Regions from separate parts of the Agrobacterium sp. 22-223-1 genome, predicted to be linked through region 3. Evidence: predicted binding sites of a transcription regulator. Region 3 holds the regulator's gene; each other region holds the start of a gene.

Region 1 (7,441 bases), 1.1 Mb from region 3:
TCTTGCGGTCTTACACAGGAGAGCATCATGCCCGAAGCCAGAAAGCCCGGACGCGGACGCGTCTATTCCTCAATTACGGAAACAATCGGCGACACGCCGATCGTGCGGCTCGACAAGCTGGCGAAGGAGAAGGGCGTGAAGGCCAACCTTCTCGCCAAACTCGAATTTTTCAATCCCATCGCTTCCGTGAAGGACCGCATCGGCGTCGCCATGATCGAAGCTCTGGAAGCGCAGGGCAAGATCACCCCCGGCAAGACCACGCTGGTGGAGCCGACCTCCGGTAACACGGGCATCGCGCTTGCCTTCGCCGCCGCTGCGAAGGGCTACAAGCTGATCCTGACCATGCCTGAAACCATGTCGGTTGAACGCCGGAAAATGCTGGCCCTGCTCGGCGCCGAACTGGTGTTGACCGAAGGCCCCAAGGGCATGAAGGGCGCCATCGCCAAGGCGCAGGAACTGGCCGAGACCCTGCCTGACGCGATCATTCCGCAGCAGTTCGAAAACCCCGCCAATCCCGATATTCACCGCAAGACGACGGCTGAAGAAATCTGGAACGACACCGAAGGCACGGTCGATATTCTCGTCTCGGGTATCGGCACCGGCGGCACCATCACCGGCACGGGTCAGGTGCTGAAATCCCGCAAGCCCGAGGTGAAGGTGATTGCCGTCGAGCCCGCGGACAGCCCGGTTCTTTCCGGCGGCAACCCCGGCCCGCACAAGATTCAGGGCATCGGCGCCGGTTTTGCACCCGCCATCCTCGATACCGGCATTTATGACGAGATCGTCACCGTGACCAATGACGAGGCTTTCGAAACCGCACGTCTGGCGGCAAGGCTGGAAGGCGTGCCGGTCGGCATCTCCTCGGGTGCGGCGCTGGCGGCGGCAATCAAGGTCGGCGCGCGGGAAGAAAATGCCGGCAAGAACATCGTCGTCATCATTCCTTCCTTTGCGGAACGCTACCTTTCGACGGCGCTTTTCGAAGGCCTTGGACTTTAAGCCAGGCTTTCAAGCGCGGTACGATCGCGCGCCAGAGTAGCGAATATTCTTATGTGCCGCCGGCTTCCGCTGGCGGCACAATGTTTTTTCAGGGAAGGCACAACAGGCGACCTTCTGGAGCATATCCGGTTTAAACGGAATCGTTAGATGTGCTCTAATTACTTGTTTTTACACACTTCCCCACCAAAAACCGCTTCGTGCCTTTACTGGAAATGTTCTATGCCGCCGTCGTCAGCCTCTCGCCAGCGATACGATAGGACACGGCTTCCGCCACATGGATACGGCCGACCGTCTGTTTGCCATCCAGATCGGCCAGGGTGCGGGCAACCTTGAGAATGCGATGATAACCGCGCGCGGAGAACTTCAGCCGCTCGGCCGCATCGCGCAGCAATTGCAGCCCGGACGCATCCGGCTCGGCATATTTTTCTATCAGGGTCGTCGTGCAGCGAGCGTTTGTGCGAATGGCGTCAAATCCCGCCGACGCGTAACGTTCCTGCTGCGCAAGGCGCGCCCGGGCGACACGGGCGGCCACCGCCGCACTCGGCTCGGACGCGACGGGGCGGATGAGATCGGCGGCAGAGACGGCGGGAACGTCGATGCGGATATCGATACGATCCAGCAGCGGGCCGGAAATGCGGGCCTGATAATCCGTCACACAACGCGGGCCTCGGGCGCAGGTGAAACCCGGCTCTCCCGCCATGCCGCAGCGGCAGGGGTTCATCGCCGCAACGAGCTGGATTTCCGCCGGATAGCTGACGCGATGATTGGCCCGCGCAATGATGCATTCGCCCGTTTCCAGCGGCTGGCGCAGTGCATCCAGCACCTGCGGCGAAAATTCCGGGAACTCGTCCAGAAAAAGAACACCGTGATGGGCGAGCGAAGCCTCACCCGGCTTGGCGCGGAGCCCTCCGCCGATCAACGCCGCCATGGTGGCGGAATGGTGCGGGGTGCGGAACGGCCTGCGGTCCGAAAGCTTGCCGCCGGATAATTGGCCAGCGATGGAATGGACCATCGACACTTCCAGCAATTCCGCCGCCTCCAGCGGCGGCAGGATGGATGGCAGGCGGGCTGCGAGCATGGATTTGCCGGAGCCGGGCGGCCCGACCATGAGCAGGTTGTGTCCGCCGGCGGCTGCCACCTCCAGCGCGCGCCGGGCGCTCTCCTGTCCTTTGATATCCACTAAATCCGGCAGATTGACCGGGTTGGCGCGAATGGCGGGCGTCGGGCGCGAGAGAAGCTGGGTGCCGCGAAAATGGTTGGCCAGCGCAATCAGGCTGCGCGGGGCGAGAATATCGATACCGGCGCCGGCCCAGGCCGCTTCCGGCCCGCTTTCAGCCGGGCAGATCAGCCCCTTGCCAAGCGCATTGGCACCCATGGCCGCTGGAAGGGCGCCCGAAACCATACCGATGGTGCCATCGAGATTGAGTTCGCCGAGAACCACATAACGTGCCAGCATTTCTGCCGGTATCGCACCCAGAGCGGCCATGAGGCCAAGCGCAATGGGAAGATCGAAATGCGATCCTTCCTTGGGCAGATCGGCAGGCGCGAGATTGACGGTGACCTTTTTTGCCGGCAGCGCCAGACCCGAGGCATGCAGGGCGGCCTGCACCCGCTCGCGGCTTTCGGCCACCGCCTTGTCGGGCAGGCCGACAATCTGGATGCCCACCTTTCCCGGCGCGACCATGACCTGCACCTCGACGGGCACACCCTCTATGCCCTGAAATGCAACCGTATTGACCCTTGCCACCATGGCCTGCCCCCGCAAACCGGCCGCGCTAGTCAGAGCTTCATGCCCTACCGCGGCCACCCGCAAGCAACGTGCCACAGGGAAAAGAATAAAACAAGAACATCCAGCGAACAATTTCTCGCTGACGATGTATTTTAGTTGTGTCTAGTTGTACTCGCGGAACAAAGCTGGACCGGCGAAAGCTCGCCTCAGAAATCCTGGGCTTCGCGCTTTTTCTCGATCGCATCCCACAACAGGCTTGCGACATCGGCACCGCCGAATTTCCGCACTTCGCGAATGCCGGTCGGCGAGGTGACGTTGATTTCCGTCATATAGTCGCCAATCACATCGATACCGACGAAGAGAAAACCGCGCTCGCGCAAGGCAGGACCGATGCGGCGGCAGATTTCTTTCTCGCGCGCCGTCAGTTCCGTCGGTTCCGGCCGGCCGCCGGCATGCATGTTGGAGCGGGCGTCGTTTTCCGCGGGCACGCGGTTGATTGCGCCAACCGGTTCGCCATCTACCAGGAGGATGCGCTTGTCGCCCTTGCGGACGTCAGGCAGATATTGCTGGGCGATGTAAGGCTCGCGGAACATCTGGCCGAACATCTCCAGCAGAGAAGAGAAATTGCGGTCGTCGCGCGCGGAATGGAAGACGCCTGCACCGCCATTGCCATAAAGCGGCTTGAGGATGATATCGCCCATTTCGTTGCGGAAGCGGGCGATTTCCTCCACATCCTTGGTGATCAGCGTCTTCGGCATCAGATCGGCGAATTCGGTGACGAAAATCTTTTCCGGCGAGTTGCGGACCCAGGCGGGATCGTTGACCACCAGCGTTTTCGGATGAATGCGTTCCAGCAGATGGGTCGAGGTGATGTAAGCCATGTCGAATGGCGGATCCTGACGCAGATGGATGACATCCATGGTCGACAGATCGACGCGCTCCGGTTCGGACAGCGAGAAATGGTCGCCCTTGATGTCGCGCAGTTCCATCTGCTCGACAGTGGCGTAAATCTTGCCATCGCGCATGGAAAGGCGCTCGGGCGTATAATGGAACAGCCGGTATCCGCGTGCCTGCGCCTCAAGGCTCATGGCGAAGGTGGAGTCACCGGCGATATTGATGCCGGAGACATGATCCATCTGGATCGCGACGTTCTTGATCTTCGCCATGCGCATGTTCCTCTTGCAGCATGCGGACGCTTTGTCGGCCCGCGGTGCCCATTGCCTCGCCTTTTCAAGCTTCCCTGCAGGACCGGTAGAAACCCGGAAATGCTTCAGAAAACCCTGAAGATGTAGGGCAGCGACCATTCAAAGGCAACTGCTGCAAGCGGTGGTTTGTGTGAGTTTTATTGAACCTTCACAATTCCGTCGGCGAAGCCGTGCAGGCCCCGCCGACTGGAATGTTTTATGGGTTCAGGCCGCCAGCTTATAGGAACGGCCGGCAAACAGCTTGTTCTTGACGCGATAGGCAAAAGCGAGCGCCTTGGGGAACGGACGGCGCATGAAAGCGACTTTGCGGACATAATCATCCACTCGCCAGGTGGCCCATGTTCCCGCAGGGAAATAGGCGACATCGCCGACCCGCAGGATGCTGATGGAACCGTCTTCCGCGGTCACATGCACTTCGCCTTCGAGAATATAGACGGTTTCATCCCAGCCGAAGAACCAGCGGAATTCCCCCGCCGTGCAATCCCACATGGCGGTGCTTGAAGCACGGTCGCCGCTTCTGGAATGATCCGCCGCGCGCGCCTGGGGGTTGCCGGAAATGATCCATTCCGGATTGATGGGGGCCGGCTGAAGCCGCAGATCGGTGCAGGATGCGCTGACGACGGCCTCGTCTTTTGACCGGCGCAAATAGGCCGGCAATATCGGCACGGTCCGGACCGCCATGGTTGCTGCGGCAGCGAACATCATTTTGAAGGACATATTAGAAAACCCCCGTGAAATATTGGAGGTCTTCTATCATCGGGATCGTAACGAAGCGGTTTTGACAATCGGCGCAATTTTAGTCATCGCGCCGATTTCTGCGATGCGCTCAGGCCGTCGCCATTTGCGCGGGCTGCGCCGCCAGCTGCTCGGCTTTACCGGCGATGCGCTTGCCGGTTTCGCTGGAGAAGAAATGCAGTTTCTCCGGCGCGATCGTGACGGAGAGCGCAGACGGAACCTCGACATCCGGCGGGAAAGCAACTGTCAGGTTCTGGTCGCCGATCATGCCGTGGATAAGTCGCTGCGAACCCAGTTCCTCGATGTAATCGACCCGAAGCGGGAAGCCCTGCTCACCGGCCGCAGCGAGGCGGAAATCTTCCGCCCGCATGCCCACCGTTACGGGGCCGGAGACAGGCGCGAAACCGTTGAGCGCAAAGAGCGACGGACCAATGGCGAGGCTATCGCCATGCAACTCGGCGTTCAGCAAATTCATGGCGGGAGAGCCGATGAAACTCGCAACGAAGGTCGAAGCAGGGGTGTGATAGACATCGAGCGGTGCGCCGATCTGTTCGATACGGCCGCCATTCAACACCACAAGACGATCGGCGAGCGTCATGGCCTCCAGCTGATCGTGGGTGACGTAGATCGAGGTGGTGCCGAGGCGCTTTTGCAGGCGCTTGATCTCGCCGCGCATGGAAACGCGCAGCTTGGCATCGAGATTGGACAGGGGCTCATCGAACAGGAAGGCCGCCGGTTTGCGCACGATGGCGCGACCCATGGCGACACGCTGCCGCTGGCCGCCGGAAAGGGCGCGCGGCTTGCGATCCAGATAAGGTTCGAGCTGCAGCATACGCGCGGCTTCGGCCACACGCGCATCGATCTCCGTCTTCGGCGTCTTGCGGTTCTTCAACCCGTATTCCAGGTTCTGGCGCACCGACATATGCGGATATAGGGCGTAGTTCTGAAACACCATGGCGATATCCCGGTCAGCCGGATCGGCCTGATTGACCACCCGGTCACCGATCTTCACTGTGCCTTCGGAAATATCCTCAAGCCCTGCGACCATGCGCAGAAGCGTGGATTTGCCGCAGCCGGAGGGGCCGACCAGAACGATGAACTCACCGTCCCGGATGTCGATATCGACGTGGTGCACGGCGCGCACGCCGCCATGATAATCCTTGCAGACCTGACTGATTTCTATCGCGGCCATTTCGGTCTCCTTATTTATCGCTTTCGGTCAGGCCCTTGATGAACCAGCGCTGGAAAATGACGACGATCAGCACCGGCGGCAGCATAGCCAGCACGGCGAGCGCGAAAGCTTCGTTGTAATCGGGAATTTGCGAACCGACCCAGACCTGCAGGATCGACTTGATGCCACGCATCAGGGTGAAGAAGCCCTCATCCGTCGTCATCAGCATGGGCCAGAGATACTGGTTCCAGCCATAAACGAACATGATGATGAAGATCGCCGCCATCATGGTGCGGGACAGCGGGATGAGAACGTCGATGAAGAATTTCACCGGCCCTGCGCCGTCAATGCGGGCAGCCTCCAGCAACTCCTCCGGCACGGATTTGAAGAACTGCCGGAAATAGAAGGTGCCTGTCGCCGAAGCGAGAAGCGGCACGATGAGGCCGGTATAGGAGTTCAGAAGGCCAAGTTTGCTCATCACCTCGTAGGAGGGCATGATGCGCACTTCGAGCGGCAGAAGCAGCGTCGTGAAAATGATCCAGAAGGCGAGCGTTGCGAACCGGAACCGGAAATAGACGATCGCATAGGCCGCCGTCATTGACAGGACGATCTTGCCGACGGCAAAACCGATGCCGAGGATCAGCGAATTCAGCACCATGTTGAGACCCGTGATCTGCCCGGTGAAGCCGCCTTTCTGGGTCAGAACCTTTTCATAAGTCTCGATGAAATTGTCACCGGGAATCATCGTCAGACCGCTGCGGTGGATTTCCGCAGCGGTGTGGGTGGAGGTCATGAAGGCCACGATGACCGGCAATATCAGGAACAGCGCGCCGATGATCAGCACCAGATGATCGAGGGGTTTTGTCTTGTACATGGTCTTTTCCCTCAATTGTAGTGGATGCGCTTTTCGATGAAGCGGAACTGGATGATGGTGAGAACGAAGACGACCAGCATCAGGATGACGGATTGGGCCGAGGAGCCACCGATGTCATTGCCGCGGAAACCATCCAGAAACACCTTGTAGACCAGCGTGATCGGATTGTTGGCCGCCTTGTCCTTCACCATCACGTCGATGACGCCGAACGTGTCGAAGAGCGCATAGGTGATGTTGATGATCAGCAGGAAGAAGGCCGTGGGCGCCAGAAGTGGCATGATCACCGTCCAGAACCGGCGAAAGCCCGAACGGCAGTCGATGGCGGCAGCTTCCCGCACGGAGACCGGAACGCCCTGAAGACCCGAAAGGAAGAAGATGAAGTTGTAAGGGATCTGCTTCCAGACCGCGACGACGATCATAGCGAAGGCCGTATCGAAATAGTTGAGGCCGACCTTCATGTCCCAACCGAGGAATGCGGCCATTTTGACGAAGGGGCCGATATGCTGGTCGAAAAACATCATGCCGATGAGACCGGCGACCGGCGGCGCGATGGCATAGACGGAAATCAGCAGCGTCTTGTATGTCGAGCTGCCGCGAATGACCGCGTCGGCCTTGACGGCGAGCAGCAAGCCGAGCGCCAGCGAAAAGAAGGTGACCAGCACGGTGAAGACAACCGTGAATTTGGCGATGCTGAGATATTCGGCGCTGAAGATCGCATCCGAATAATTGGC
Region 2 (7,441 bases), on a different contig from region 3:
AGCAGCGAGCTTTGCGAAAGGCGAATCCGGATCGAGCGGCTTTTCCTTGCGCGGCGGCTTGGCTTCGAAGCGCTGCTGACCCTGCGGCTTTCCGCCACGGTCATTGCGTTCCGGCCGGTCCTTGCGCTCCCCGCGATCGTGACGATCGTTGTTGCGGTTGTTGCTACGGTCGGGACGTCCGCCATCGCGCTTGCGCTCACCGTCGCCACTGCGATTGGCACTTGCACCGTCACGATTGTCGCGACGACCTTCACCGCGACGCTCACCCTGTTCGCGCGCTCCTTCACCACGGCCCTGACCGCGATTGCCGGGACGACGGTTTTCGCCACGCTGATTTTCGTTGCGACCACCCGGACGCCACAGAAGAACGGGCTTGGGTTCGGCGGCCTCGGCGCCTTCCGGCACGGCCTCGGCTGCGACAGCCTCTTCGCTGGCAGCCACCGGCGCCTCGACAGCTTCGCCTTCGGCAACAGCTGCCGTCTCGGACACCTGTTCTTCGGAAGCCGGCTCGTGTTCCTCGGTCTCGACGCTTTCCTCTTCAGCCGTCGCCGCTTCAGCGGCAGTCGGAGCAGAGGCACCGGCGTGGCTGGCGAGGAAGGCCTGCGCCTCTTCCGCCGTCACCTGATCGGCGCGGTAACCGAGGCCCTTCAGAATTTCTTCCATGTCGTCAAGCGTCGCGCCGAGAATGGAAAGCATGGCGGTGGTCGTCGTAAAACGGCGGCCGTCATAGGCGCCTTCCGGACGCGGCTGCTGACCGGGTTTCCACTGCAGCAGCGGGCGGATGAGATCGGCCAGACGCTCAAGAATGTCGATACGCACGGCGCGCTTTCCGAGGAAGCGGAAACCGGCGAGCTTGTAGAACATGCGCTCGAAGCTGGCATCGGTGACGACCGAGGTACGGCCTGCGGCCAGCACCGGAATGAGATCGCCGTAACCCGGCTTGCCGAGACCGTCATTCTTCAAAGCCCAGAGTAGCGTCACAAGCTCCGCCGGGGCGGGCTTGAGAAGCGCAGGCAGGAAAACGTGGTAGGCGCCGAAACGCACGCCGTAACGGCGCATGGAGGCGCGCGCGTCCTGATCCAGAGACTTCACGTCTTCGGCAACGTCGCGGCGGAACAGCACGCCAAGATTTTCCACGAGCTGGAACGCCAGACCCTTCGCCAGACCCTGAAGGTCTTCGGCGCGGGAAATATCGTCCAGCGGCTTCAGCACGGTCGCAATCTGATGATTGACGAAACGCTCGACGCGCGCCAACGCGTGATCACGGGCATTGCCGTTCAACTGCTCGTCGGCAAGCAGGATCACCCGCGGCTTCATGATGTTGTCGCCGGCCGAAAGGCGGGCAACCGGTTCGCCCAACCAGCGAACCAGACCATCGGAGCTCAAAGCGAGATCGCCATTTCCACTGGCATGCAGACGCGCGGCACGCGCCTCGAATTCGAGCGCAAGCGCCTTCTGCGCCGCAGCCTGCACGGCCTTCTGATCCGGCCCTTCCATTCCCGGCACCGGCGTGAACCGGAACCCGGCCAACTGGCCGACGTGATGACCTTCTACGAAGACATCACCATTTACACTGATTTCAGCTTCAAGCATCGCATTCTCTCTCAGGCGCCTCATGAGCACAGATGTCCTGCGATCAACAAAGCGTTTCGTCAACCTTTCATGTAGTGCATCGGACAATCGATCCTCGATTTCCCGAGTCTTTTCTTGCCAGTGTGTCGGATCGGCAAGCCATCCTGGGCGGTTCGATACATAAGTCCATGTTCTGATCTGCGCAATCCTCGCAGACAAGGTATCGATCTCTCCATCTGTCCGGTCGGCGCGGCGCACCTGCTCGGCCATGAAATCTTCGTTCACCGTCCCGCGTTTGACGAGGTCGAAATAGAGCGTGGAGATCAGGTCCGCATGCTGGGCAGGAGCAATGCGGCGATAGTCTGGAAGCGCACACGCCTCCCAGAGTTTTTCCACCCGCGAATCGGTCGTCGTCACATCGATGATCTCGGGATAACGCGACAGATATTCCAGCGCCTGCTGGTCGATTGCCGGCAGGGCGCGCGAAAGTCCCTGGATCGCCGGCGCGGCATCGAGGCTCAGGCGCAGATTGGCGATGGAGGAAAAATCGAAATTTTTCGTCCGCCACTGCAGAACCTTAACCGCATCGAACTGATGGGTTTCGATCCGCTTCACCAGCTCGTCATCGAACGGATCGACACGCCCCGTCACGCCGAATGTGCCATCGCGAAGATGGCGGCCGGCGCGGCCGGCGATCTGGCCGATCTCGCCCGGATTGAGATTGCGGAACTGATAGCCGTCGAATTTGCGGTCCTGCGCGAAGGCGACATGGTCGACATCAAGGTTGAGACCCATACCGATGGCGTCCGTCGCCACCAGATATTCGACGTCGCCGGATTGGTAGAGCCCCACCTGCGCATTGCGCGTGCGCGGCGAAAGCGCGCCCAGCACCACAGCAGCACCACCGCGCTGACGGCGCACCAGCTCGGCGATGGCATAGACCTCATCGGCGGAAAAGGCGACGATCGCCGTGCGTTGCGGCAGGCGGGTTATCTTCTTCTGACCCGCATAAAAAAGCTGCGACAGACGCGGGCGTTCCACAACGGTAATTCCCGGCAGCAGCTTTTCGAGGATAGGGCGCATCGTGCCAGCGCCAAGCAGCAGAGTTTCCTCCCGCCCGCGCAGATGCAGCACCCGGTCGGTGAAGATATGCCCGCGTTCGAGATCGCCCGCCAGCTGCACCTCGTCGATCGCGACGAAGGCGGCCGTCGTCTCACGCGGCATGGCTTCCACCGTGCAGACGGAATATTTGGCTTTGGGCGGTGCGATTTTTTCTTCGCCGGTAATCAGCGCCACATTCGGCGCGCCCACCTTTTCAACGAGGCGGGTATAGACCTCCCGCGCCAGAAGACGCAGCGGCAGGCCAATGACACCGCTGCCATGCGCGACCATCCGCTCGATCGCGTAATGGGTCTTGCCGGTATTGGTGGGGCCGAGAACGGCCGTGACACCGCGGCCGCTCAGGATCATGGGGCGAAAATTCAACGTACTATCCGCGAATCGACTTCATCTGCTTGCCGTGCGCCCGGCATTACCGATACGGGCCGCACGCACCACACATGGCAATGCCCGCCGACAAAGGCAATAGGCCTCACCCGCAAAGTGGCGCAGGGCGACCGGTCGATGGAATTTTCCGTTCAGATTCAGCTAGTTGAGCAAACAAAAAGAATCCGGCGAAAATGAAATCGATTCGGCTGCGGAACAGTCTGCGAACGAATCGAATACGAATCGCTGACTCGATGGGATTCAGCTTTTGTTCTCCGCAATATCTGGTTGGCCAGGGCGCAGACCATACCAGATTATGAATCCGGATAAGTCCTTGGCCGGATTCGGCTTTACGGTAAAGCCGCCGGGCAGAAAATCCCGGAATCGGCTGTCAAGCGGTAATCCCGGAAAAGCCGATCCGAAACATGCACGAAGGGTCGGATCAGAGCGCCTCGCCGGCAAGCAGACGCGGCGCATTCGCATCCGTCGTGCCGGCGGCCTGACCGATGAAATAGGATTTGAGACCCGGCAAACGATCCACGACGCCGAGACCGAAATCGCGCATGATACGGATAGGGCCAATATCGTTGGAGAAAAGCCGGTTCAGCACATCCGTCGTCACGCCCATCCGCAACGTGTCGAAACGCCGCCAGGACTGGTAACGCTCCAGAACGTTGAGTGAGCCGATATCGAGGCCGAGCCGGTCGGCCTCGACCACGGTTTCGGCGAGAGCCGCCACGTCCTTGAAGCCAAGATTGAGGCCCTGCCCGGAAATCGGGTGAATGCCGTGCGCCGCATCGCCCGCAAGCGCGAAACGCGGTGCAACGAAAGAGCGCGCCAGCGTCAGACCCAATGGGAAGGCGCGGCGGGGACCGACCGGACGAAGATGACCGAGCTTGTGACCGAACCGGCGTTCCAGTTCTTCCTCGAACACCAGATCGTCGGAGGCTACCAGCCTGTCGGCATCGGCCGTGCGTTCGGTCCAGACGAGCGAAGAGCGATTTCCCTTCAGCGGCAGGATGGCGAAGGGGCCCGATGGCAGGAAATGCTCCTCGGCGCAGCCCTCATGCGGCCGCTCATGCTCAACGGTCGTCACGATACCGGACTGATCGTAAGCCCAGTGCACGGTCTTGATACCGGCCATGTCCCTGAGCGCGGAGCGAACGCCGTCACAGGCAATCAGCAATCGCGCTTCGAGCGTCGACCCGTCGGAAAGGCGAATGGCCGTCGACTGGGGACCCGCGGTAAAATCGGAAACACTGAGACCGTGACGGATTTTTATGCCAAGACGCTCGCACAGGCCTCGCAATGCGCCCACCAGAGCGACGTTCGGAACCATATGGGCAAACGGCCTGCCTTCTTCCACGGCGCCGTCGAAAGTCAGGAACACGGGACGCACCGGATCGGCGGTCTTCGAATCGGTGACGATCATCTTGTGTATCGGTTGCGCTTCCGGCTCGATTTCGTTCCATATGCCGAAAACATCGAGCATCCGGGTGGCTGCCGCAATAATGGCGGAAGCGCGAACGTCCTTCGACCAGACATCCTCGGGAGAGGCCTCAACCACCTGCACATCAAGATGCGGGGCCGCCTGCTTGATTGCGACAGCAACGGAAAGACCGACATATCCGCCGCCTGCCACCACTACGTCCAGCATCGCGCTTCTCCTCAAATCTTGTGCACACATCATCGGCGCACTATAGACCATGTGACGTCTTCCTACAGCCGGAGCAGGCCGAAAAAATGTCGCATCCCTCGCAAACGTCAGACCCGATGGTCAATCTCATCGCCACACTCGATCTTGAGAAGCTGGAAGAGAACCTGTTCCGGGGCGAAAGCCCGCAGATCGGCTGGCAGCGGGTTTTCGGCGGCCAGGTCATCGCGCAGGCCCTGATCGCCGCGCAGAGGACCGTGGATAACGACCGTTTCGTGCATTCGCTGCATGCCTATTTCATGCGCCCCGGCGATCCGCTGGTGCCTATCGTCTACCAGGTGGAACGCATCCGCGATGGCGCGAGCTTCTGCACACGTCGCGTGGTCGCCATCCAGCATGGCAAGGCCATTTTTTCCATGTCGGCCTCGTTTCAGATTTTCGAGGATGGTTTCGACCATCAGATCAAAATGCCTGACGTGACGCCGCCTGAAAAACTGATGAGCGAGGAGCAGATGCAGGCAGCCTTTCTTGCCAAGGCGCCTGCCTCTATCCGCAAATACTGGAGCAACAAGCGGCCGATAGAGATACGGCCGGTATCGCTGACCCACTATATATCCAAGGAAAAACTCGAACCGCAGCAGGATATCTGGGTCCGCGCCGTCGGCGATGTGCCTGATGATCCGCGCCTGCAATCGGCCATTCTCGCCTATCTGTCGGATATGACCCTGCTCGACACCTCGCTCTACGCCCATGGCACGACCATCTTCGATCCGTCCATTCAGGTGGCGAGCCTCGACCACGCCATGTGGTTCCACCGCCCCTGCCGGCTGGATGACTGGCTGCTCTACACACAGGACAGCCCCAGCGCTTCCGGCGCACGCGGTTTGACCCGTGGCAATATTTTCACCAGACAGGGTGAACTGGTCGCCTCCGTGGCGCAGGAGGGTTTGATCCGCAAAAGGGCAAATGATTAAATAATGTGCTTTTTCTGAAAATCGCACATTTAATAGACGCAAATTTTGGCGACAAATGCCCCTTTTTCAGACGCCCTTCATATAAGTTTTATATTTCAATAAGTTAGATAAACACTCAAAACTGGCACGCCCTTTGAATGTATGTCCGCAGTCGCTGTTACTGATCTGCCAGCGGCAGGAGAGTCGGCTCCGTGCCGAGGACAAAACAAAGGATGGGAAACCAGATGAAAATTGTGATGGCCATTATCAAGCCGTTCAAGCTGGATGAAGTGCGCGAAGCGCTCACCGGCGTCGGCATCCAGGGCCTGACCGTGACCGAGGTAAAGGGTTACGGACGCCAGAAGGGGCATACCGAGATTTATCGCGGCACGGAATATGCGGTGAGCTTCCTTCCCAAGCTGAAGATCGAGATCGCAGTTCCATCCGACGTCGTCGACAAGGCTGTCGAAGCGATCGCGTCTGCGGCAAAGACCGGGCAGATCGGTGACGGCAAGATCTTCGTCTACTCTATCGAACAGGCCGTGCGCATCCGTACCGGCGAAACCAACACAGAAGCGCTTTGAAGCACGGCTGACAGGGGAGTTTTCTAGCTATGCAACTCAACAAGTTTTCAACGCTCGGCAAGCTGGGCGCCGCGGCGGCGGCCCTGATGGCTCCGGCCATCGCCTTTGCCCAGGATGCCGCGCCGGCAGCAGCCGCAGCGCCCGTTCCGGAAAAAGCCGACACCGCATTCATGTATGTCGCGACGATCCTCGTGCTTTTCATGATCATTCCGGGCCTGGCCCTGTTTTACGGCGGTCTCGTCCGCACCAAGAACATGCTCTCCGTTCTCATGCAGTGCACGGTCGTCGGCGCAGTCATGATGCTCGTCTGGGTAATCTACGGTTACTCCTTCGCCTTTGGCGGCGGCACCGGCCCTTATTTCGGCGGTTTCGGCAAGCTGTTCCTGTCGGGCGTTTCGCTTGACAGCACCTCGGCAACCTTCTCTGAGGGCGTCGTGATCTACGAATACACCTTCATCGCCTTCCAGATGACCTTCGCGGCCATCACGCCGGCGCTGATCATCGGCGCCTTCGCAGAACGCGTCAAATTCTCCGCCGTCATCCTCTTCACCATCCTTTGGGCTACCTTCGTCTATTTCCCGATCGCTCACATGGTCTGGGATGCAAACGGCCTGATCTTCGGCATGGGCGCTCTCGACTTCGCCGGCGGCACCGTCGTTCACATCAATGCCGGTATCGCAGGCCTGATCGGCGCGATCATGGTCGGCAAGCGTACCGGCTTCGGCAAGGACATGATGGCCCCCCACTCGATGACGCTGACCCTCGTCGGTGCAGCCATGCTGTGGTTCGGCTGGTTCGGCTTCAACGCCGGCTCCAACCTCGAAGCATCGGGCGGTGCGGTTCTCGCAACCATGAACACCTTCCTCGCAACCGCAGCCGCCATCGTTTCCTGGTCGCTGGTTGAAAGCTTCACCCGCGGCAAGGCCTCCATGCTGGGCGCCGCTTCGGGCATGATCGCCGGTCTCGTCGCCGTCACCCCCGCCGCCGGCTCCGTCGGCCCGATGGGCGCCATCGTTCTCGGCCTCATCGTCTCGCCGATCTGCTACTTCTTCGTCTCCGTGGTGAAGAACAAGTTCGGTTATGACGACACCGCCGACGTCTTCGGCGTCCACGGCATTGGCGGCATCATCGGCGCTCTCGGCACCGGCATCTTCACCTCGCCGCTGCTTGGCGGCACGGGCAAGGAAGACTTC
Region 3 (7,441 bases):
TCAGATGGGTATGGCCGAGCAGCTTTTGATGAGCACTGCCGCCGGTCTGGCGCGCGAAGGCTGCGTGCCCTTCGCGACCACCTATGCGGTCTTTGCCGCCCGCCGCGCCTATGATTTCATCGCGATGGCGATTGCCGAGGAAAACCTGCCGGTGAAGATCGTCTGCGCCCTGCCCGGCCTGACGACGGGTTACGGCCCCAGCCATCAGGCAACCGACGATCTGGCGATCTTTCGCGCGCTGCCGAACATGACCATCGTAGATCCCTGCGATGCGACCGACATAGAAGGCGCGGTGCCGGCCATTACGGATTATAACGGCCCCGTTTATATGCGCCTGCTGCGCGGCCAGGTGCCGGTGGTGCTCGAAGAATATGGCTATCGGTTCGAACTCGGCAAGGCGAAGCTTATCCGCGATGGTGCACAGGTCCTTTTCATATCGTCCGGCATATTGACGATGCGGGTTCTCGAAGCGGCTGCCCTGCTTGAGAAGGAGGGCGTCGGCTGCGCCGTGTTGCATTCCCCCACCATCAAGCCGCTCGATACCGCCTCGATCTTCGCGGAAGTGGACCGGGCTGATCGTCTGGTCATCGTGGCGGAAAACCACAGCGAAATCGGCGGGCTTGGAGAGGCCGTGGCAATGGCGCTGGTGAAAAGCGGCCGTGCCCCGCGCCTGCAACACATCGCCCTGCCCGACGCCTTTCTGGATGCGGGTGCTTTGCCCACCCTGCATGACCGCTACGGCATCTCGACGGCGATGATCGTGGCGCGCGCAAGGGCGTGGCTGGAGAATGAAAGTTTTGAAGTACCGCGCGGTTCGGTCTAAAGGCTGAAGCTGAAACATGGTGCGGAATCAGCCGGAGGGAGCCGGCGGTTTCAAGGGAGTGGAGCGCGTTATCCGCGTGTTCGGACAACGCCGAGGGTATTTAAATCCAGGGAGGAGAAAAATGAGTATTTCCATCAACAGGCGTATGTTCCTGACCGGTACCGGACTGGCACTGGCGGCGCCGGCCATTCTGACGACAGCCCGCAACGCCCGGGCCGCCACGACGCTGACGCTCGGCCATGGGGCTGCGCCGGGCAATCCGCGCACGCTCGCGGCCGCGAAATTCGCGGAACTCGTTGCCCAGAAAACCGAAGGCCGCGTGGCGATCAACGTCGCCGGTTCGGAAACGCTTGGCAGCGACGCCGCCATGCTGACCAGCCTGCGCACCGGAGCGCTGGATTTCACCGCCAACAGCCAGGGTCCGGTTTCGAGCGTTGTTCCTGAACTTGCGGCACTCGGCCTACCCTTTCTGTTCAGCAACGCCGATCAGGCGATCAAGGTGCTCGAGGGCGATGTCGGCGCATCGCTCGATGCGCGCTTCCAGAAGGTCGGCATCGTGCCGCTCGACTGGTGGGACAACGGCATCCGCCATGTCTCCAATTCCAAACACGCCATCACCAAGCCGCAGGACGTCGCGGGCCTGAAAATCCGTACCCCCGCCGACCCGATGACCATGGATATTTTCAAGGCGCTGGATGCGGCGACGGTTCAGATCGCGTTTGGCGAACTCTACATCGCGCTTCAGCAGGGCGTGGTGGACGGGCAGGAAAATCCGCTGGTGAATATCGAAAGCTCCAAGCTTTACGAGGTCAACAAACATATCAGCCTCACCGCCCATAAATGGGAATCCACCCCGTTCCTGATGTCCAAATTCGCCGAAGGGCGGTTGGGCAAGGATTTCGAGGCGGTAAAGGCGGCTGCGAAGGAGGCAGGCGCGCTTCAGCGCAAACTCTCAGCGGAAAAGGCAAGCGCGTCTCTGGCCGCCTTCAAGGCCAATGCCGCCATCGAGGTGGTGGAAGACATCGACCACGCCGCTTTCGCGAAAGCGACCGCGCAGGTGCTGGAGACATGGAAGCAGAAGCCCTTCGGCGATTTCGTCGCCGAGCTGGAAAAGGCTGCCAAGGGCTGACGATCAGGATGCCGGGCCGGTTCATGCCGCCCGGCCTCGCCTTCATGTCCACTGACAGGATCGGCGGGAGCCTCGCTCACGCCGACATTCATACGGTTTCAGTTTTCAGGAGATGCGCCAATGCTCGAAGGAGCCTTGTCCGCCGCCAATCGCGTTGACAGTTTCATCGCCATCCTCTGCCGCATCATCATCGTGGCAACCGGCATTCTGCTCACGGTCATTATGACCGCAAACGTCATCGTCCGCTATCTATCGACATCCGGCGGGCTGGATTTTGCGGAAGAACTGCCGACCATGCTGTTTCCATGGTTCATCGTCGCCGGCATTACCCTTGCCGCGCAGAGCGGCGCGCATATGGCGGTGGAATGGATTTATGACAAGTTCGACGAACGCGGCAAGGTGGCGGTTCTGCTGTTCGCCAATCTCGTGACGGTCGCAAGTTTCGTCATTCTCGCGCAGCAGGCGCTTGTCGTCGCCGAGATCGCCGGCGCGGAAATCAGCCCTGTGCTGCAGCTGCCCAACAGCATCGGATATTATTCCATCGCCTTCGGCGCGGCATTGGTCTCGGTCACGACCGCAACCGCGAGCCTGCGCATTCTCTCCGGCGGCTGGCATGCCCGCCCGCACGGTGCAACCGAGGAGATGCCGCTATGACCATCGTGATGATCATTGCATTTTGTATCCTCATGATGATTGCGGTTCCGGTCGGCTATGCGCTGATCATCTCTGCCGGCGTCGCCGTGCTGTGGAACGGTTATGTGCCGCTTTCGATCGTGGCGCAGCAGGTTTACGACCAGACGCAATCTTTCCCGATGCTGGCGCTGCCGTTCTTCATGCTCGCGGGAACGCTAATGCTCGGCGGCAAACTCGGAACCCAGCTTCTCGAACTCGCCTCCAAGGCCATGCAGCGCTGGCGCGGCGGCCCGCTTTCCACCACCGTCATTTCGTCGGTCGTGTTCGGCGGCGTTTCCGGCTCGGCGGTCGCCAATGCGAGCGCACTCGGCTCGGTGCTCATTCCATGGCAAAAGCGCCAGGGCTACCCCGCTCCCCTTTGTGCGGCCAACAATGCCACCTCGGCTGTCATCGACGTGCTCATTCCGCCGTCGATCCCGATGATCCTCTATTCGCTGGTCAGCGGCGTCAGCATCGCCAATCTGTTCATCGCCGGCATTCTGCCGGGCCTGCTCATGGCCGTCGGTTTCATCTTCGTCTGCTGGGCCATTGCCGTGCGGCGGGGCTATGCGGTGCGTGACGAACGCATCCGCAAGCGCGATCTGGCACTACTTGCATTCCGCAGCCTGCCGGCGATCCTTCTGCCGATCCTGATCATCCTCGGCCTGCGCTTCGGCTTTGCAACGCCGACCGAAGTGGCCGTTCTTTCCGTCGTTTATTCGCTCGTGCTCAGCATCTTCTTCTATCGCGATCTGACATGGAAGCGTTTCTGCGACAATTTCGTCGAGGCCGGCTCCGCAACCGGCGTCGTCATGCTCGTCATCATGGGCAGCGCGGCGGTGGGCTGGGTGCTTACCTTCGATCAGGCGCCCCAGCATTTCGCCACCTGGGTCGCGGAGAATATCTCCAACCCGATCCTGATTATTCTCATGATGAATATCCTGATGCTGATCATCGGCATGCCGCTCGATCTGCCGCCGTCGATCCTGCTGCTCGGACCGATCTTCGTGCCGCTTGCGGATATGATCGGGCTCGACCGGGTGCAGCTCGGCATGATGATGGTGATCAATCTCGGTATCGGGCTCTATACGCCACCGATCGGCACCACGCTCTTCATCTCGTCCTCCATAGCCAGAGCGCCGCTCGGCGCAACGACGAGGGAATTGTGGCCGTTCTTCACCATGGCGATGCTGCTCCTTATCGCGGTCAGCTTCATTCCTGCGCTCACGATCTACTGACGTTCGGCGCGTAGCAAATCGGCAGCCAGAAACCACCGGCCGGGTCTCCCCGGTCGGTGGTTTCTGGTATTCAAGATGCGGCATACATCGTTAAATCTGCTTTGTTCATGGTTTCGACGATCAAATCACGATCTGCGATGCACCCTTCACGAAATTTTAGGGGATTGCGGAACACATATGGAACATATAGTGTTCGTTCTGTATTTGTTTCGCGACTTCAACGACGATTCTCAAGGGTGTTTTCCTCATGCTCACGCGCAAACAGCAGGAATTGCTTCTCTTCATTCATGAAAGAATGAAAGAGTCCGGCGTGCCGCCCTCCTTCGATGAAATGAAGGACGCACTCGATCTTGCCTCCAAATCCGGCATCCACAGGCTGATCACCGCACTCGAAGAGCGCGGCTTCATTCGCCGGCTACCTAACAGGGCGCGGGCGCTGGAAGTGATCAAATTGCCTGAGGCCTATGCTCCGGGTGCAAGGCCGCAGCGCGGTTTCTCGCCGAGCGTCATCGAAGGCAGCCTCGGCAAGCCGAAGACGCCGGAACCGGCCCCTGCCCCCAAGGCGCCGGCCAATGATCTCGGTGGCGCGGTCACCGTGCCGGTCATGGGCCGCATCGCCGCCGGTGTGCCGATTTCCGCCATCCAGAACAACACCCATGATGTGGCCGTGCCGGTCGACATGCTCGGTTCGGGCGAACATTACGCTCTTGAGGTCAAGGGCGACTCGATGATCGAGGCCGGCATTTTTGATGGCGATACCGTCATCATTCGCAACGGCAATACGGCCAATCCGGGCGATATCGTCGTAGCACTGGTGGATGATGAAGAAGCGACCCTGAAGCGTTTCCGCCGCAAGGGAGCCTCCATCGCTCTGGAAGCGGCCAATCCCGCCTATGAGACCCGCATTTTCGGACCGGACCGGGTGAAAATCCAGGGCAAGCTGGTTGGACTGATCCGCCGTTACCATTAATTGGCAACCCGCCTTTTTTCGCTAGGGGCGTCATCGAGAAGATGGCGCTCACTTTGAGGCATCTTGGCTTGTTCCCTGGAACAATGCGGCCCTGCGGAAGTAAAGAGAGGGGGTGTTTCGCCTCATCTCCGGGCGGTGACTTGGATATGCCTCCTTCTCCCTGCCCTCACCTTCCCATTCATCAACGCGGCTTATGGGAGCCATGGATTATTTGCAATATTCCAAGGCCCCTCCGCCGGTATAGAAATGCGCGTCATATCGGGGAAACACGTCATGTACGATCTTTATATCGCCAACAAGAACTATTCCTCATGGTCGCTGCGGCCCTGGGTATTGATGCGCACGCTCGGCATCGCCTTCGATGAAAAACTCGTTCCCTTCGGCGAAGGCGTTTCCTTCTCCACCTTCTCGCCGACCGGCAAGGTGCCCTGCCTTGTCGATGAGGGCGTGACGGTTTGGGAATCGCTGTCGATCGCCGAATATCTGGCGGAAAGACATCAGGGCGTCTGGGCGAGCGACAAGCAGGCAAGGGCCTGGTCACGGTCGGCGGCGAGCGAAATGCATGCGGGCTTTTCCTCGCTGCGCAATCTCTACCCCATGTCGGTCGGCATTCGCGTAAGACCGAAGGGTGGCGATGCCGGGCTTGCGGCCGATATAAAGCGCATCGATACGCTGTGGAGCGAAGGCCTCGCGAAATTCGGCGGGCCTTTTCTTGCCGGCCAGAAATTTACGGCGGTCGATGCCTTCTTCTGCCCGGTGGCATTTCGTTTCCAGACTTATGGCGCGGAACTTTCGCCCGCGGCGAAAGCCTATTGCGACCGGCTGCTCACCCTTCCCGCCATGCGCGAATGGTACGAGGCCGGGCTTAAGGAAGTCTGGCGCGACGCGGCGCATGAAGAGGAAATTAGCGGGATCGGCGAATTGACCGCGGATCTGCGCATCAAGGCCTGACGGTCCATGCTGGCGGCGCTCTATTGCGATGCCGCCAGCAACCGCATGACGGCATCGGGCACGTCGCGATCGAAACGGCCGCTTTTCCAGTCGTAATAGCGATGTTCGCTCCAAGGCCTGTCCATTCCGGCGATTGCGGCGCGCAGCCTGCCGACCACCCCTGTCTGCTCGCTGCGGGCGAAGTCCATTTCCAGCGAACCGATCCGCCGCAGGATATCGCGGTTCAGCAGAAGTGCGCCCGAACGGCATTGGGAAAAGGACGTTCTGCGGGAGACGATAACGATATCGGCAATATCGCAAGCCTTTCCAGCAAAGCGGCCATCTTCCAGAACGATGATCCATTCGCCGCTTCCCGCGCGCGCAACGCACCATATGCCTTTGCTGCAGGTGAAAACACCGGGCTCGGCGTCTCTCAGGGCCGCTGTCATCTGCCGTGCAACTGCACTCATCTCTTGCGGATCAAGCTTCGCCTTCGAGGTCAAAGCCACGGTTTTTGCCGTGGCCTCGGTCTTTAGAAAGACCGGCGGCACAGGCTGTTCCGGCAAAAGCAGCGCCCTTTGCCACTGACCATAAACGAAACCCTGCGGCTGAGCCTTCGTTGTGTAGGCTTTGCCGTCCTCCAGTAATGCCACCAGCTCGCCATCCTCGTGAACAAGCAAATCGGGCGGATCGCGATAGGCCGTGGCGGACGACAGGCCGAAGGCGAGGAACAGAATCGGCATCCCCAGAAGCGCAAGCCGGCTGCGCAGCAATGTCAGCAGCAGAAAACCAGCCGAGGCGAGCCCCAGAAACCACCCGTGAGGCCGACCCGTCGCAGCGCTTCCGCCCCAGGACGCCACTTCCTGCGCAACCTCGATGACGAGGGCCATGCCGTATCCCATGACTTTCAGAAATGGCGCATCCAGCCCGAAAGGCATCAGCAGCATGGCGACGAGGCCGAAAGGCATGACAATCAGCGACATCAGCGGCATGGCGGCCAGATTGGCGAAAAGTCCATAGGTGGTGACACGCTGAAAATGCTCGACCGAATAGATCGCCGTCGAAAGACCGCCGATCAGCGACGTCGTGATGACACCGCCGATAATGGCGCCCGCCGTTTGCGCCACCGTCATCCATGCCGGTTTGCGCCCGATAAACAGACGCTCGCGATCGATACGCCAGCGGCTCCAGGCGGCGTAGGAGGCGACGAGCGCGATGGTCGCGGCAAAAGACATCTGAAAGCTCGGGCCCATGATTTCCGAGGGCGAAAAAGCGAGAATGACCAAAGCGGAAAGCGCGACATTCCTGAGGCTGAGCGAGGGTTGATCGAACAACACCGCGATCAGCATCACCGACATCATCAGCCAGGCGCGTTCGGCGGAAACGGCGAAACCTGAAATCAGATAATAGGCGAGTGTCATCAAGAGTGCGGCGAAAGCCGAAATCTTCTTCACGGGCCAGCGCTGCGCAAATGCCGGAAAAAGACTGAAGGCAAGCCTCAGCCCCACAAAGAATATGCCCGACGCCAGCGCCATGTTGAGCCCGGATATGGCGACGATATGGGCAAGGCCGGAAAGCCGTAACGCTTCCATAGTTTCGGCGGATATGGCCTGTCTCTCATCGGTGACGATGGAGGCGGCAAAGGCGCCGGCATCGCCGCCGATGGTGTTGCGGATGCG
Region 4 (7,441 bases), 660 kb from region 3:
AGAAAATCATCGTCGAAGACCACGTCATCCTCAAGGATGAGCGCGATATCGGCATCGCCCGCCATGAATTTATTGGCGCAGGCGACATGGCTGAGATAGCAGCCGATTTCCGGCGGCGAGGTGCGGCGGCCATGCATGAGCATGTAGGAAATCTCGCTGAATTCCGGGATGGGGTAATTCAGTTCCCTGCCATTGACGCCGGGGACACGCTCCGCCTTGAGCCCCATGGCGTCGAGGCGCGCGGTCATATCCGCGAGGCGTTTGGTGGCGCTGTCCATATTGATCAGGAAAACGGCGAGCCTGCGCTGGCTTTTCGGTAATATATGCAAAGCTGTCCTCGCCAGTTCCACTTCCCCATTGCAACTCCTTTATTGCAACGGCATGACACGGGCTATGGAAAAAGCAGCCTTCAGGCACTCATGGTTGTCGAATCAGACCTTTTCCACAAATCCGTCCAGCACGCGCTTCTGGCCGGCGCGATCGAAGTCGATCGTCAGCTTGTTGCCTTCGATGGCGGAAATGTTGCCATTGCCGAATTTGAGGTGGAACACGCGGTCACCGACAAAGAATTTCGATGGCGTGTCAGCGACGGATTTCGCCACCAGTTCGCCGTCGATCGTGCGGGTGCGCGGGCCGCTTTCGCCATAACCGATCCGTTCCACCGCATGGCCGGAGCGCGTGCCCCAATTGTCGCGGGTGGCGTCGCTGCGGTTCTGCTGCGCGCGCTTCCAGCCGGGGGTGGAATAATTGTTGGTGAAAGGATCGGCCTTGTCGAAGCGCGACTGGCCGTAGCCGCCGCGTCCGCCATAACCGCCGTAACTGCTGTCGGATGCCGCGACATCCACATGGGCGGGCGGCAATTCATCGAGGAAACGCGAGGGCAGGGTGGATTGCCACAGCCCGTGAATGCGCCGGTTCGACACGAACCAGATATGGCAGAGCTTCTTGGCGCGGGTGATACCTACGTAAGCGAGGCGGCGTTCTTCCTCCAGACCGGAGCGCCCGCCTTCGTCCAGCGCCCGCTGGTGCGGGAACAGGCCTTCTTCCCAGCCGGGCAGGAAGACGGTGTCGAACTCCAGCCCCTTGGCGGAGTGCAGCGTCATGATGGAGACGGCATCGAGATTTTCGTTCTGCTCGGCATCCATGACGAGGGCAACGTGCTCAAGGAAGCCGCGCATGCTCTCGAAGGCCTCCATCGAGCGGATGAGTTCCTTCAGGTTCTCAAGTCGTCCGGGCGCTTCGGCCGTCTTGTCGGCCTGCCACATGGCGGTATAGCCGCTTTCGTCGAGGATCTGCTCGGCAAGGGTGGTGTGCTCGGTGTTTTCCAAGAGGCCCTGCCAGCGGCGGAAATCCTGCACCACATCGAACAGCGCCTTGCGCGCCTTCGGTTTCAGCTCGTCGGTCTCGATGATGTCGGCGGCCGCTGCCAGCATCGGAATATCGCGGGCGCGGGCATAGTCGTGCAGATTGCGGATCGTCGTATCGCCAAGACCGCGCTTCGGCGTGTTGACGATCCGCTCGAAGGCGAGATCGTCGGCCGGCTGGCAGACAAGGCGGAAATAGGCCATGGCGTCGCGGATTTCGAGACGCTCATAAAAGCGCGGACCGCCGATGACGCGGTAATTGAGGCCAAGCGTGACGAAACGGTCTTCGAACTCGCGCATCTGGAAGGAGGCGCGAACGAGGATCGCCATGTCGTTCAGATTATGGTTCTTGCGCTGAAGCTGCTCGATCTCCTCACCGACAGCGCGGGCTTCCTCCTCGGAATCCCAGGCGGCATGAACCACGACCTTTTCATCATCCAGGCTGCTGCGTTCGGTAAACAGCGTCTTGCCGAGACGGCCCTCATTATGGGCGATAAGATGGCCGGCCGCGCCGAGAATATGCTCGGTGGAGCGATAGTTGCGTTCGAGCTTGATGACCTTGGCGCCCGGAAAATCCTTGTCGAAGCGGAGGATATTGTCCACTTCCGCGCCGCGCCAGCCATAGATCGACTGGTCGTCGTCACCCACGCAACAGACATTCTGCGGTTCGCCCTTGGCGCGCTGGGCGAGAAGCCTCAGCCACATATATTGCGCCGTATTGGTGTCCTGATATTCGTCTACCAGAATGTAACGGAACTTCTGGTGATACTCCTTCAAAATATCGGTGTGGCGGCGGAAGATGCTGATCGGATGCATCAGAAGGTCGCCGAAATCGCAGGCGTTCAGCGTTTTCAGGCGGTTCTGATAGGCGGTGTAAAGTTCGCGGCCCTTGCCGTTGGCGAAAGCGCGGCTGTCACCCTCCGGAATGTCCGGCGGCGTCAGGCCCTTGTTCTTCCAGCCGTCGATCATGCCGGCGAACTGTTTTGCCGGCCAGCGCTTGTCGTCCAGCCCTTCTGCCTGAATGAGCTGCTTGATCAGCCGCACGACATCATCGGTATCGAGAATGGTGAAGTCCGATTTCAGGCCGACGAGTTCCGCATGGCGGCGCAAAAGCTTGACGCCGATGGAGTGGAAGGTGCCGAGCCAGGGCATGCCCTCGACAGCGCCTCCGACCAGAACGCCGATACGTTCCTTCATCTCGCGGGCAGCCTTGTTGGTAAAGGTCACGGCAAGAATCTGGCTCGGATAGGCGCGGCCGGTCGCCAGAATATGGGCGATGCGGGTCGTCAGAACGCGGGTCTTGCCGGTGCCTGCTCCTGCGAGGACGAGAACGGGTCCGTCCAGCGTTTCCACGGCCTCGCGCTGTTCCGGGTTGAGGCCGGAAAGATAATCGGGCGCAGCACGCGTCTGATCGCGCGCCGCCATGGCGCGGGCGGCAATGCCAAGCCCGCCGCCGCTTTCCGCACCGGCATTGTTCGTTGCCCTGCGCGGTGCGGCGGGTTCCTCATCGAAGAACGGCATATCGTCAAAACTGTTGCTCATGCGGCTCAATGTAGTGATTCGGGATATAAAGGCCAGAACCGTGTTCTGCTTTTATTCCGGTATCAACCGTCAAAACGCCCATTCCAAGGCATTTTTTCGTTTCATGTCTGCCTGTCGGCGTCGAAAGCGGCGTCAACGGGCACTTGCAGCGCCACCGCAAGCTGGTTGGTTTTGGCGGCAAGCGCGATGACGCGTAGCAAATCGGCATGCTGCTCTGTCGTCATGCCTTTGGCTTTGGCGGCTGCCGTGTGGGAATGGGCGCAATAGGAGCAGCCATTGGTGACGGAAACGGCGATATAGAGCATTTCCTTCACCACGGGATCGAGCGCGGAAGGTGTCGCCATCACCGCCTTCACCTCACTCCATGTCTTTTCAAGCAGATCGGCATCGAAGGCGAGGTAGAGCCACATATTGTTGATGAAATCCGATTTGCGGGTGGCGCGGATGTCATCGAACACCGCCTTGACGCGAGGATCGGTTTCCGGGTTTTCGGTCTTCGTCACGGTGCTCATGGCTTCCTCCGGTTATGGCGTCTCGGGGATAGATTAGCCCAATGGCGGATATTTGCGACAGGAATGCACGGATGGATTGCGGATTGGCTGCTTCTGGCGGCAATTGCGCCCAAATTACAATTACGTAAGGAACGGATTTGTGCGTTGCCTTGCCTTGGCCAAGCAGGAATACTGCATCTGTCCCGGAACGTGTCGTTTTTGGGAACATATCGTGCTGCGCGGATCAACCGGAGAAATATATGCGGGTCTGGAAACAGGTGGGTGTCAGTGTTGCCGTGGTGGGAGCGGGGCTCTGTCTCTGGGGCTTCTATTCGCCCGAAGCCCGCAATGTGCTCGCCAGCGTGGGGCTTGGCAAAACGCCTGCCGGGGCGATCGAAGTCGCCGCATCCGGCGGCCCGGCAGCCGGTGCGTCCACAGGGCAGAATGCCGGCGGTGCGCGCCGCAACGGCAACGCCACACTGGTGGTGACGGCCCCGGTGAAGAAGGGCACGGTCAATGACCGGCTGAACGCCATCGGCAATGGCGAGGCGATCCAGTCGGTTGTCGTCATGCCGCAGGTTTCCGGCACGCTTTCCGAAATTCGCACCTCCTCCGGCGCTCGTGTCGTGAAAGGCCAGGTGCTTGCGCGGCTCGACGATGAAGAGCAGGTGATCGAGCGTGACAAGGCGCAGGTGGCGCTGCGCAGCGCCGTTGAAAAATCCAATTCCTACAAGAACCTCAAATCCGTTTCCCGCCTTGATGTGCTGGATGCGCAGATTGCCGAGGAAGCCGCCAAACTTGCGCTGAGCACTGCCGAACTCAATCTCAAGCGCCGCGACATCGTTGCGCCGATAGAGGGTGTGGCGGGTATTGTCGCCGCCAATATCGGTGATAACGTCACCACGCAGTCAACCATCGTCAGCATCGACGACCGATCCGAAATTCTCGTCAATTTCTGGGCTCCCGAGCGGTTCGCAACCGCGATCAAGGTCGGCATGCCGGTGGAGGCGACGTCCATTTCCCGGCCCGGTGAGACTTTCAAGGGCGAGATCGAGGCCGTTGACAACCGCGTCGATGAGGCGAGCCGCACGATCCGTATCCGGGCGAAGTTCAGCAACGAGAAGGACGAGCTGAGGGCGGGCATGTCCTTCGGCGTCAACATGCGCTTCGCCGGAGAAACCTATGCCTCGGTCGATCCACTGGCCGTGCAGTGGGATGCGGAAGGCTCCTACGTCTGGCGTGTGGCCGACAACAAATCGAACAAGGTGCGGGTGCAGATCGTGCAGCGCAATCCCGATGCCGTTCTTGTCAAGGCGGAGCTGGCGGATGGCGAGCCTGTCGTGATCGAGGGCCTTCAGCGTGTCAGGGAAGGCGGCGCGGTCCGTGTCGGCAGCCAGCCGAAGCCCGAGGAGGTTGCCAGCCAATGACGACGCAGCCGCCCTCGGTTAAGGATTCCAAACTCGCCTTTACGGCATTGTTCGTGCGCCGGCCGATTCTGGCGGCGGTTCTCAACACGCTGCTGGTCGTTGCCGGCCTTGCGGCGCTGGTGGGCGTTGAAGTGCGCGAATTGCCTGACGTCGACCGGCCGACGATCAGCGTCCGGACCACCTATGAGGGGGCGGCGCCCGAAACCATCGATCAGGAAGTGACGCAGACCATCGAAGGTGCGGTGGCGCGTGTCAGCGGTGTCAAGTCCATCTCGTCCAACTCGCAGTTCGGCACCAGCCGCGTGACGCTGGAATTCGGCGACAATGTCGATCTGGCGGTTGCCGCCAACGATGTGCGCGACGCCATCGGCCGCGTCACCAACCAGTTGCCTGACGATGCCGACGAGCCGCAGATCATCAAGGCGGATTCCGACAGCCAGCCGATCATGCGCCTTGCCGTCACCTCCTCCACGCTCAGCATGGAAGACCTGACCAAGCTGGTGGATGACGAGATCATCGACCGTCTGGCCGCCGTCGACGGCGTGGCCGATGTGGAGCTTTACGGCGATCAGGAAAAGGTTTTCCGGGTCGATCTCAATCAGGCGGCATTGGCGAGCCGTGGTCTGACGGTGACCGATGTTTCAAACGCGCTTGCCAGCGCCGCCCTCGATGTGCCGGCGGGATCGCTGAAAAGCACGACGCAGGATATTGTCGTGCGTGCCACGGCCAGCCTGACGAAGCCCGAAGACTTTTCCAATCTTCTCATCAAGAACAATATCCGCCTCAGGGACGTCGCGACCGTCATGCTGGGGGCGGATGACGAATCCACCTCGCTGCGCTCCAATGGCGTGCAGGGCGTCGGTCTCGGTGTCATCCGTCAGGCGCAGTCGAACACGCTCAGTATCTCGACAGGCGTGAAGGCCGCCGTCGATACCATGTCGGCCAATCTGCCCGAAGGTACGCGCATCGTCGTGACCAGTGACGACGCCGTCTTCATCGAAGGCGCGCTTCATGAGGTCGAGCTGGCGCTCGGTCTCTCGGCGATCATCGTCGTCGTCGTGCTCTATCTCTTCCTGCGCGATTGGCGCGCCACCCTCATTCCGGCAATCACCATGCCGGTGGCGCTGATCGGCACCATTGTCGCCATCTATATGGTCGGTTTCTCGGTCAATATTCTGACCCTGCTTGCCATCGTTCTGGCGACCGGTCTGGTGGTCGATGACGCCATCGTGGTGCTGGAAAATATCGTGCGCCGCCGGGCGGAAGGCATGGGGCCGCGCGCCGCCGCCGTTCTCGGCACGCAGGAAGTGTTTTTCGCGGTCATCGCGACGACGGCGACGCTTGCCGCCGTGTTCATTCCGCTCTCCTTCCTGCCGGGCCAGCTTGGCGGCCTGTTCCGTGAATTCGGTTTCGTGCTGGCCTTCGCGGTGGGCTTGTCCTCCATCGTGGCGCTGACGCTCTGCCCGATGCTCGCCTCGCGTATGCTGAAGGAGGGGCTGAAGGAGCCGACGGGGCCGCTCGCCTGGTTCGGCAATGTCTTTGCCTCCACCTACAAAACGACCCTTTCCGCCTGCCTCAACAATCCGCTGATCGTCATCGTCGTGGCGCTCATCTTTTCCGGCCTGTCGTGGATCGCGTTCGGCATGATCCAGAACGAGTTGACGCCGCGCGAGGACCGCGCCTCGATCATGATGCGGGTCACCGCGCCGCAAGGCGTCAGCCTCGACTATACCCGCGACCAGTTGCAGCGGATCGAAGAAAACCTGCAGCCGCTGCGCGACAGCGGTGAAATCCGCAATATTTACTCCATCACCGGCATGAACGGCTCGTCCAATACCGGTTTCATGGTGCTGACGCTGGCGCCCTGGGCCGATCGTGAGAGGACGCAGAACCAGATTGCCGCCGATGTCACCTCCGCCGCCAACAGGGTGCCGGCGCTGCGCGGCAATGCGATGCAGCCAAACAGCCTCAGAATTCGCGGTGCCGGCAACGGCCTGCAGATGGCGATGGTTGGCAGCAACTATGCGGCGCTGACCGAGGCAACGCAGAAATTGCTGCTTTCCATGGAGGAAAGTGGCCTGTTCGACACGCCGCGTTTCGACAACGAACCCAATCAGGCGCAGATTTCCGTCTCCATCGACCGCGAGCGTGCGTCGGATCTCGGCATCGACATCACCGGCCTGTCGCGCGCCATGCAGTCGCTGCTGGAAGGGCGTTCGATTGTCGATGTCTTCGTGGATGGCGATGCGATTCCCGTGCGGCTTTTGTCTTCTACCCGGCCGATCAACGATCCGACCGATCTGGAAAACGTCTTCCTGAAAACCGGCGACGGCAAGATCGTGCCGATGTCGGTCATCGCCACGCTGAAGGAAAATGCGGTTGCGCCGCAGCTCAACCGCGAGCAGCAGCTTCCCTCCGTCGGCTTTACCGCCAACCTCAAGGATGGCGTCTCGCTGGGTGAGGCGCTGCAAAAGGTGAATGAGCTCTCGCAATCCGTCATGCCGCCCGGCGCCCGTCTCCTGCCGCTGGGCGAGGCTGCGACGCTGGAGGAAAATTCGAGCGGCATGTTGCTGACCTTCGGTTTTGCCATCGCCATCATCTTCCTCGTGCTGGCCGC

Evidence for each region. Region 3 encodes LexA, which represses DNA repair genes until DNA is damaged. Its sites were predicted from a motif close to TGTTCNNNNTGTGTTCNG; they were not measured.
Region 1: a site for LexA is predicted at 2,828-2,845, ahead of ACQZ60_RS01230 (YifB family Mg chelatase-like AAA ATPase). Genes of this name have one in related genera too.
Region 2: a site for LexA is predicted at 3,270-3,287, ahead of ACQZ60_RS22015 (helicase-related protein). Genes of this name have one in related genera too.
Region 4: a site for LexA is predicted at 2,948-2,965, ahead of ACQZ60_RS10170 (ATP-dependent helicase). Genes of this name have one in related genera too.

What each region holds. Positions count from the first base shown of each region.
Region 1 covers NZ_JBNWCN010000001.1:240,474-247,914, reverse strand. Annotated here, with positions in the region: gene cysK (cysteine synthase A) at 28-996, shown strand; gene ACQZ60_RS01230 (YifB family Mg chelatase-like AAA ATPase) at 1,214-2,746, opposite strand; gene gshB (glutathione synthase) at 2,932-3,891, opposite strand; gene ACQZ60_RS01220 (cupin domain-containing protein) at 4,135-4,647, opposite strand; gene ACQZ60_RS01215 (sn-glycerol-3-phosphate import ATP-binding protein UgpC) at 4,757-5,857, opposite strand; gene ugpE (sn-glycerol-3-phosphate ABC transporter permease UgpE) at 5,868-6,710, opposite strand; gene ACQZ60_RS01205 (ABC transporter permease subunit) at 6,722-7,441, opposite strand, start outside.
Region 2 covers NZ_JBNWCN010000006.1:234,002-241,442, forward strand. Annotated here, with positions in the region: gene ACQZ60_RS22015 (helicase-related protein) at 1-3,042, opposite strand, end outside; gene ACQZ60_RS22020 (ubiquinone biosynthesis hydroxylase) at 3,500-4,825, opposite strand; gene tesB (acyl-CoA thioesterase II) at 4,801-5,685, shown strand; gene ACQZ60_RS22030 (P-II family nitrogen regulator) at 5,898-6,248, shown strand; gene ACQZ60_RS22035 (ammonium transporter) at 6,278-7,441, shown strand, end outside.
Region 3 covers NZ_JBNWCN010000001.1:1,378,500-1,385,940, reverse strand. Annotated here, with positions in the region: gene ACQZ60_RS06870 (transketolase family protein) at 1-823, shown strand, start outside; gene ACQZ60_RS06865 (TRAP transporter substrate-binding protein) at 945-1,952, shown strand; gene ACQZ60_RS06860 (TRAP transporter small permease) at 2,073-2,606, shown strand; gene ACQZ60_RS06855 (TRAP transporter large permease subunit) at 2,603-3,862, shown strand; gene lexA (transcriptional repressor LexA) at 4,110-4,832, shown strand; gene ACQZ60_RS06845 (glutathione S-transferase family protein) at 5,106-5,783, shown strand; gene ACQZ60_RS06840 (ComEC/Rec2 family competence protein) at 5,804-7,441, opposite strand, start outside.
Region 4 covers NZ_JBNWCN010000001.1:2,035,667-2,043,107, reverse strand. Annotated here, with positions in the region: gene ACQZ60_RS10175 (glycosyltransferase family 25 protein) at 1-329, opposite strand, end outside; gene ACQZ60_RS10170 (ATP-dependent helicase) at 432-2,906, opposite strand; gene ACQZ60_RS10165 (carboxymuconolactone decarboxylase family protein) at 3,008-3,418, opposite strand; gene ACQZ60_RS10160 (efflux RND transporter periplasmic adaptor subunit) at 3,658-4,824, shown strand; gene ACQZ60_RS10155 (efflux RND transporter permease subunit) at 4,821-7,441, shown strand, end outside.